DNA from 2 places in the Streptomyces sp. NPDC050508 genome. Region 1 is predicted to be linked to the other one. Evidence: riboswitches for the same ligand, from Rfam matches in the RefSeq annotation. Region 1 holds a riboswitch; the other holds the start of a gene.
The links. A riboswitch is a leader RNA that binds a small molecule or an ion and turns the genes downstream of it on or off. The one in region 1 is predicted to bind ZMP and ZTP.

Region 1 (4,322 bases):
GCCGTCCTTGAAGGCGGGCGCGTCGGCGGCGTTCGCCATCGGCGCGACGAGGCCGGTGACCCCGACGGCGAGACCAACGGCGGCGGCAATACGTCGTGTTGAGATCATGCCTTCAGCAACGCGGACGGTCCCCGCACGGTCACGGGCACGGGGCACCGCTCACCCGTCAGGCGCAGTGGGCCGTTGCGTTTGCCGAGGCCGCCGTGACGGAGGAGTCTCGTAGGAAAGGCCCGTCGCGGCCCGCTCCTGTTCGGGCCGCACCCTCTGAGGAGGTCACCATGGGCACCGCGGCACGCTCCGGCTTCGACACCGATGCACTGCGCCGGGGCATCGAGGATCACACAGCGGCGACACTTCTGTCGCTCTACGCGGACGACGCCGAGATCCACGTCGTCGACCACCAGACACAGCCCAGTCACCCCAAGGTCCTGCACGGCCGGGACGAGATCGGCGCGATGCTCGCCGACGTCTACAGCCGCGACATGACGCACAAGTTGGAGGAGTGCGTCGTGGAAGGGGACCGTGTCGCCTACAGCGAATCGTGTCAGTACCCGGACGGGGCCAGGGTCCTCGCCGAGTCGATGCTCCTGCTGCAGGACGGCAAGATCACCCGGCAGACCATGATCCAGGCATGGGACGGATAGCGAGGATGGTGCCGAAGGTCCAGATCAGCACTCGTCTGACCTGGACCTTCTCGGCGAGCACGGCACCTGCGCGGTCCGCTACGACTCGACGGCGAGCACCAGTTTCCGCAGCAGGTCTGCGAGCGTCCGCCGCTCTGCTGGGGTCAGTGCTGCGAGCAGCGCGATCTCGCCCTCTTCCTCGGCCACCGCATGCTGCTCGAACACGGCGTATCCGGCGTCGGTGAGCCGCACTCGTACCCGCCGCCGGTCCCCCGTCTCGTGGGTACGGACGATCAGCCCCGCCTCCTCGATGGTCACCAGCCGCGCGGACAGCGCCCCACGGGTCAGCCCGAGCAGTTCGGCGAGATGCGAGGGGCTCGTCTCGTACGGTGGCCCGAGCCTGCGCAGCATGAGCAGCACCTTGTACTGCCACTGCTTGAGCCCGTCGGAGTCGAGCATGTCCCGTCGCGTCCGGCCGGCATGACGCGCGAGGATCGCCAGCCGGAAGAAGATCGCCTCCTTCACCGGGTCCAACCAGGCCAGTTCCTTCGCCCAGACCGCCACGTGCCGGTCGACCGAGTCCTCCACCGTCTGCCTCCCGCAGTAGTTTTCTTGTGGATAGTTTTTCGCCTAACTACCTTCCCCCGCATGACATCCACAGTGAACGCGGTCATACCCGTCGAGGAACTCATCGCCACCGCACAGGAGTTGAGCGTGACGGGGAGGTGGAAGCGCGCCTCCCGCCTCCTGGACACCTGCACCGCCGACGATCCCGAGTCCCGGGCGCGGATCGCCCGTGCCGCCGCCCAAGTCGCCCTGGAACAGGACTGGTTCGCCGGTACGGACACCGCGGCGGCACGTATCGAGGCGGCCGAGAAGGAGTTCCCGGGCGGTGACTGGGACCTGGACTTCGCGCGGCTGCGCAACACCTACCGCCGACTGCTCGTCGTCGACGGCCGGCTCCGGTTGGGCCCCGACGGCAAGGATCCGGAGGACCTCGCGGCCCTGCGCCGTGAGGCGGAGTCACTGCGGGACAGCGCGCCGGACGAGGTACGCCGGGGCTGGGCCGAGATGTACCTCGGCCTGATCACGGACAATCACTTCGCCGACCTGGCGGGCGCGCCGCCCCACTACGCGTCCGCGCTGCGCGCCGCCGAGCAGGGCGACGACCCGTTGTTGGCCCGCGAGGCCCTGCGCCACCTCGGCGACCACGACCACGATGCCGGTGACCACGCCCGCGCCCTGGACCGCTGGAGCCGGGCGGCCACACTGGGCGCCGCCGCGGGCACGGTCCCCGGCACCCTCTCCCAGCAACTGCTGCTCGCCGTCCTGGCCCGGGACTCCGGCGACGAGGCCGGGGCCACTGCGCTCTCGACGGAGGTCGCCCGCTGGGCGGAAGCCATCGGGGCCGTACGCCTCGCGGCGCAGGCCCGGGGGTTCCTCGCCGGCGTCGACCCGACGGCAGCGCCCGCGGAGACCGGCTCCTGACAGTCGTAGAGCCCTCGGTTACGCTGTTCGTGGGTCGTGACTGGCGCTGAGGTGGAGCACCACCGTGGAGCGGCCCACGCGGAGTCGATGCCGTGCGCCTGGGCGATTGGTCAACCAGCTCAGGAGTGGATCATGTCTCAGGCACAGCTCATGGACGGCACCGCGCTCGCCCGGCGCATCGTCGAGGACACCGCGAAGAAGGCCGCCGACCTCACGGAGCGCACCGGTACGGCGCCCTGTCTGGCGACGGTGCTGGTCGGCGCGGATCCGGCCTCCGTCACCTACGTACGGATGAAGCAGAACCGTTCCCGCAAGGCCGGCATCGAGTCCCGGCACGTGGAACTGCCCGCCGCCACGACCACCGCCGAACTGGTCGCCACCCTCAACGCACTCTCCGCCGACCCGACCGTGCACGGCATCCTGCTCCAGCACCCGATGGGTGAACACATCGACGAGCGGGCCGCGTTCGAGGCCATCGCGGCGGAGAAGGACGTGGACGGTGTCACCTTCGCGTCCTTCGCGACGATGAGCTTCGGCCTGCCGGGCTTCGTGTCCTGCACGCCCGGCGGCATCATGCGGCTGCTCGACGAGTACGACGTCGACCCGTCCGGCAAGCGGGCCGTCGTCGTGGGCCGCAGCGCGATCCTCGGCAAGCCGGCCGGCATGCTCCTCCTGGCCCGCGACGCGACGGTCACCTACTGCCACTCCCGCACCCGGGATCTGTCCGCGGTGGTCCGTGAGGCGGACATCGTGGTCGCCGCCGTCGGCCGCCCCCGGCTGATCCGCGGCGAGGACATCAAGCCCGGCGCGGTCGTCGTCGACGCGGGCTACAACGCGGGCAACGTCGGCGACGTCGACTTCGAATCCGCCGCCGAACGCGCCTCGTTGATCACGCCGGTGCCGGGCGGCGTCGGCCCGATGACGATCGCCACGCTCCTGGAACAGACCGTGACTGCCGCCGCCCTGCAGCTCGGGGTGTGATCAGCGCGTCCAGGCGCTGTAGTCCATGACGTCCCCGGCTTTGACGCCGTACTCGGGCTGGTCCTTCGTGAAGGTGCTCTCCATTCCGAGGACGGCGCCGGTGGCCGGGTCCATGATCAGCATCAGGCGGGTGGCGGACTGCTGATAGACGTACGCCTGCCCGTGCCGCCCGAGCCGGTCGGTCACCTCCCCCACGGGCCGCAACCCGTCCGCCCCCGCGAGCAGCCGCGCCAACGCGGCCGACTCACGCGCCCCGAGCGTCCAGTGGTCCAGCAACTCCCCCACGGCTGACAGGAGTTCGGGGGTGGTCAACGGCGTCTTGCTGTACGCCGTCTCCTGGAGGTACGCCCGCAGTCCCGCCACGTCGTGCGGGGGCCGGGCATCGGGCGGGACATCGCTCCAACTCGGCGGATACGTCGTGTCCTTGAGGACACGCCCGTCCTCGATGTCACGCTCCGTGTGACTGTCGTCCGCGTGCCAGCGCACGATGCGTTCCTCGGGGATAGTGACGGGTGGCTTGTCGTCGGACATGCCGAGGCTCCATGACTGCACGTGAGTTCCCCTGCGCAGAGCGGGAGTTCCGTCTACGGCGACCGCCGTGGCGAGGGCGGCGAGCTGCTTCAGGGACACCGGCGTGGAGTTCGCCTGTACGACCAAGGGGCGGGGCGCCGCCACCGCCGGGGTACTGCTCGGCCCGCCCAGCACCAGGGTAAGCACCGTCGCGGCGACGGCAGTTGCGGCCGCCAGGCTCCAGAGCACTCGCCGACGCCGTGAACGCCGTTCGTACAGCAGCCGGTTGAGCCCGCGCTCGGCGTGATGGTCAAGCGGCCCGTCGCCGTAGAGGGACCCGTCGCTCGTGAACGGGTTGGCGCTACGAAGAAGTTCAAGCTCATCAGCCATGACGATGTTCCTCCGGGGCCACTGTGGCGCCCCAAAGGGGCGCGGGGAACTGCGCGACCAGCCACAACGGCGCCGCAGAGAATTCGATCAACACCCCGCCCCTCCAAGCACCGCGAGCCGATCAATCTCCGCTCTCAGCCTCCGCCGCGCCCGGTGCAACCGCATTGCCGCAGCCCGTACTCCACACCCAAGAACCACGGCAACCTCCTCCACACCCAGTTCCTCCCACGCCGTAAGCCTCAGCACCTCCTGGTCACCCGACGACAACCGCGCCAACGCCTCGTGCACCCAGCCGCCGGGGGCATCCGCACCGGGCCCGGCCACAACCTG
Region 2 (4,322 bases), on a different contig from region 1:
CGAACCGGCGGTCCTGCTCACCCCCGCCCACCAGTTCCCCATGGGCCTCCCCCTCCGCCACGACCGCCGCTCCGCCGTCGTCGACTGGGCCCGGCGCACCGGCGGCCTGGTCCTGGAGGACGACTACGACGGCGAGTTCCGCTACGACCGCCAGCCGATCGGAGCCCTCCAGGGCCTCGACCCGAACCACGTCGTCTACCTCGGCACCGCCAGCAAATCCCTCGCCCCCGGCCTCCGGCTGGCCTGGATGGTCCTGCCCCCCTCACTGATGGACGAGGTCACGAAGGCGAAGGGCGGCGTCGACACCTGCGGCGTCCTGGACCAACTGACCCTCGCCGAGTTCATCACCTCCGGCGCCTACGACCGCCACGTCCGCTCGGCCCGTCTGCGCTACCGCCGCCGCCGGGACAACCTGGTCGAAGCCCTCGCCCAACACGCCCCCGACGTCCATGTCACCGGCATCGCCGCCGGCTTCCACGCCGTCCTCCGCCTCCCGCCCGGCACCGAACAGTCGGTGGTCCAAGCCGCCGCCTGGCAGGGCCTCGCCCTCCACCCCCTGTCCTTCTACCGCCACGAACACGCCCTCGCCGAACCACTGGACGCCCTGGTGGTGGGCTACGGCACACCGTCGGACCATGCGTGGGCGGGGGCGGTGGAGGCGCTGTGCCGGGTGTTGCCGTGAGGGTGTCCTGCGTGCCTCGGTTCGCTGGAGGGGACGCTCACCCCAACTCACCCGCGCCTTCCACCGCTCCACCGCCGGAGGCCGGCGCCTCTCCGAACCGCGCCAACGCCAACGCCCCCGCCACGGCAACCAGGAACCCCAGCACGGCCAGCCACGCCAGCCCGTCCCGCGTACGGTCCCCGAGCCACACCACCCCCACCGCCGCCGGGCCGATCGTCTCCCCGATCACTATCCCGGCCGTGGCCGTCGTCACCGAACCCCGCTGCAGTGCCGTGGTCAGCAGCAGGAACGCGGCACCGCCGCCGACGAGCAGTGCGTACGTCGCCGGATTGGTGACCAGCGTCGAGGGGGAGAGCGAGTCGATCAACCGGACCGCCACCTCGACCACCCCGAACCCGAACCCGGCCCCAAGGCCCAGCGCCAACGCCCGCCCCCGCTCCGGCAGTCGCCCACCGACCAGCCCGAGCAACAGCACCGCCACCGCCGTCGCCAACATCGCCCACTTCAACGCCATGGACCCGTCCCGGTGCCCTTCCGCCCCGGAGGCCAGCCCCAGCATCGCCAGCCCCGCGCAGACCACGCCGACGGCCGCCCACTCCACCCCGCTGAGCCGAACTCCCAGCAGCCGGGCGGCCACCACCGCTGTCACCGCGAGACTCGACGCCAGCGCCGCCCCGACCGCGTAGATGGGAAGCGACCGCAACGCCGCGATCTGGAACACGAACCCCAGCCCGTCCAGCGAAAGGCCCGCCAGATACCGCCACTGTCGCAGCGCCCGCAGCAACAGCGCCGCGTCCCCGCCTCCACCCGTCGTGGCCGCCCGCGTGGCGACCGCCTGCAATACCGTCGCCGTACCGAAGCAGACCGCCGCGCCGAGCGCGCACACCATTCCAAAGAGCACAAAGTGACTCTAGGGGAGGGGAGTAGGGCAGGGGAGACCACCCCGGCCTCCCGCACGGGCCCTCTCACCGAACTCTCGGAACCCACCCAACCCTCCGAACTCCGGTCGTGATGGAACGCCCGCGAGGTGAGAGTCACCCGCTCCGACTGAGCCTTCGCCGCCCCTCCACATCCGTCATCCACGCCCCGTCGGCGGCGGCGCTGAGGGCTTCCGTACTGGCTCCCGTACTGGTCACGGCGTCTCCCGGGGAGTGAGAGTGCTCCTTTCCCGTCCTCGCCCGCATGGTGGACGCAGGAGCCGCACCGTCCGGCACGCCCGGTAGGCTGACCGGCGGGCCGTGACTGGCGCGCTGGGATGGGACCGACCATCGGGGAGCGGCCCGAGCTGGAATGTGTGCCGTGCGCCTGGGCCGTACCGAGAACGCCGAACGCCACGTCCGGAGGTCCCCATGCCCGACAATTCCGCGCCCCTCTCCAACGAGTCCACCGCCTTCCGCGCCGCCCTCGATGTGATCCGTGCCGTCGAGCCGCGCGTCGCCGACGCCATCGGCCAGGAAGTCGCCGACCAGCGCGAGATGCTCAAGCTGATCGCCTCCGAGAACTACGCCTCCCCGGCCACCCTCCTGGCCATGGGTAACTGGTTCAGCGACAAGTACGCCGAAGGCACCATCGGCCGCCGCTTCTACGCCGGCTGTCGCAACGTCGACACCGTCGAGTCCCTCGCCGCCGAGCACGCGCGCGAACTCTTCGGCGCCCGCCACGCCTACGTCCAGCCGCACTCCGGCATCGACGCCAACCTCGTCGCCTTCTGGTCCGTCCTCGCCGCCCGGGTCGAGGTCCCCGCCCTCGCGAAGGCCGGTGTCCGCCAGGTCAACGACCTCTCCGACGCCGACTGGGCCGAACTCCGCCAGGCCTTCGGCAACCAGCGCATGCTCGGCATGTCCCTGGATGCCGGCGGTCACCTCACCCACGGCTTCCGCCCCAACATCTCCGGCAAGATGTTCGACCAGCGCTCCTACGGCACCGACCCCGTCACCGGCCTCATCGACTACGAGGCCCTGCGCGCCTCCGCCCGTGAGTTCAAGCCGCTGATCATCGTCGGCGGCTACTCCGCCTACCCGCGCCTGGTGAACTTCCGCATCATGCGCGAGATCGCCGACGAGGTCGGGGCGACCCTGATGGTCGACATGGCGCACTTCGCCGGCCTGGTCGCGGGCAAGGTCCTGACCGGCGACTTCGACCCGGTCCCGCACGCCCAGATCGTCACCACCACCACCCACAAGTCGCTGCGCGGCCCGCGCGGCGGCATGGTCCTGTGCGACGACACCCTCAAGGACCAGGTCGACCGCGGCTGCCCGATGGTCCTCGGCGGCCCGCTCCCGCACGTCATGGCAGCCAAGGCCGTCGCCCTCGCCGAGGCCCGGCAGCCCTCCTTCCAGGACTACGCCCAGCGCATCGTCGACAACTCCCGGGCGCTGGCCGACGGCCTGATGCGTCGCGGCGCCACCCTCGTCACCGGAGGCACCGACAACCACCTCAACCTGATCGACGTCGCCTCCTCCTACGGCCTCACCGGCCGCCAGGCCGAGGCCGCCCTGCTCGACTCGGGCATCGTCACCAACCGCAACGCCATCCCCGCCGACCCCAACGGCGCCTGGTACACCTCCGGCATCCGCATCGGCACGCCCGCCCTGACCACCCGTGGTCTGGGCACCGCCGAGATGGACGAGGTCGCCGGTCTCATCGACCGCGTCCTCACCACCACGGAGCCCGGCACGACCAGCAAGGGCGCGCCGTCCAAGGCCCAGCACATCCTCGACCCGAAGATCGCGGACGAGATCTCCCACCGCGCCACCGACCTTGTCGCAGGTTTCCCGCTGTACCCGGAGATCGACCTCGGCTGACCCCCGGCATACGCCCTCTGTTGAGTTGTCAAAGATCGGCGACACTCACAGATCGATGAGTTCCTGTCGTGGTTCCTCGCGCGGCGGTCCGGCCTTACGCCGGGCCGCCGCGCGGCGTATCAGCAGCGTGCCGCCGACCCCGACGGCCATACCCGTCGCGGCCCACCAGGCAGGCGCGACCAGGTCCGCAGGTTCAGGTCCGTCCCCAACTGCCGCACCACGGGCGTCTGCTGCACCGATCAGCCCCGCCCGCTCCCACTGCGCGAAGACCGAACGCGGCGCCTGATGCCAGCGGATGTCGTCGTCCGCCACTTCCGGGGCCGGATCCGTCCGCACCCACGGTGTGCCGTCCGCGGCCAGGAACAACTGGTCCTCCCGCTCCATGGCCACATCACCACCCGGAGCCCGATTGGTCCCCGGCCAACCCCCGACCCCGGTCAGCCCCCACACCACGGTGATCCGCACCGCCGGATACCGGCCCGCCTCCCAGTCCCGTGACACCCGCTCCGTCCCCGCGTACGTCGGCTGGAACAACGTCCACAGGCGCGCGAACGACGGCTCCCCGGAGCGCCACGACTCCGTCTGGCCCGTGCCACCGCCCACGACCAGCGCCAGATCCGGGATGTCCCGGTGCGGGCCCTGAGCCCGGGTCTGCGCCTGATCCATCCCGACAGCCCGGACCTGACCAGTCCCGACCAGGGCCGTCAACACCGGCCCGACCACGAGACACACGACCCGCAACCTCGCCCGTTTCCTCCCCTGCTGCATCCGTCTCCCTCCACCCCTCACATGTCCCGCAACTCCTGCCGGGGCCCCGGCTCCCGTCCCTTCCGCCA

Region 2: another riboswitch for ZMP and ZTP. It lies ahead of AB0I69_RS38155 (glycine hydroxymethyltransferase); the one in region 1 lies ahead of AB0I69_RS03305 (bifunctional 5,10-methylenetetrahydrofolate dehydrogenase/5,10-methenyltetrahydrofolate cyclohydrolase).

Annotation. Positions count from the first base shown of each region.
Region 1 covers NZ_JBFAJJ010000001.1:733,972-738,293, reverse strand. Annotated here, with positions in the region: gene AB0I69_RS03325 (hypothetical protein) at 1-108, opposite strand, end outside; gene AB0I69_RS03320 (nuclear transport factor 2 family protein) at 279-644, shown strand; gene AB0I69_RS03315 (MarR family transcriptional regulator) at 723-1,211, opposite strand; gene AB0I69_RS03310 (hypothetical protein) at 1,272-2,111, shown strand; ZMP/ZTP riboswitch at 2,138-2,222, shown strand; gene AB0I69_RS03305 (bifunctional 5,10-methylenetetrahydrofolate dehydrogenase/5,10-methenyltetrahydrofolate cyclohydrolase) at 2,244-3,092, shown strand; gene AB0I69_RS03300 (CU044_5270 family protein) at 3,093-3,992, opposite strand; gene AB0I69_RS03295 (sigma-70 family RNA polymerase sigma factor) at 4,080-4,322, opposite strand, start outside.
Region 2 covers NZ_JBFAJJ010000017.1:198,175-202,496, reverse strand. Annotated here, with positions in the region: gene AB0I69_RS38165 (PLP-dependent aminotransferase family protein) at 1-682, shown strand, start outside; gene AB0I69_RS38160 (hypothetical protein) at 720-1,571, opposite strand; ZMP/ZTP riboswitch at 1,911-2,000, shown strand; gene AB0I69_RS38155 (glycine hydroxymethyltransferase) at 2,032-3,486, shown strand; gene AB0I69_RS38150 (hypothetical protein) at 3,532-4,152, opposite strand; gene AB0I69_RS38145 (hypothetical protein) at 4,272-4,322, opposite strand, start outside.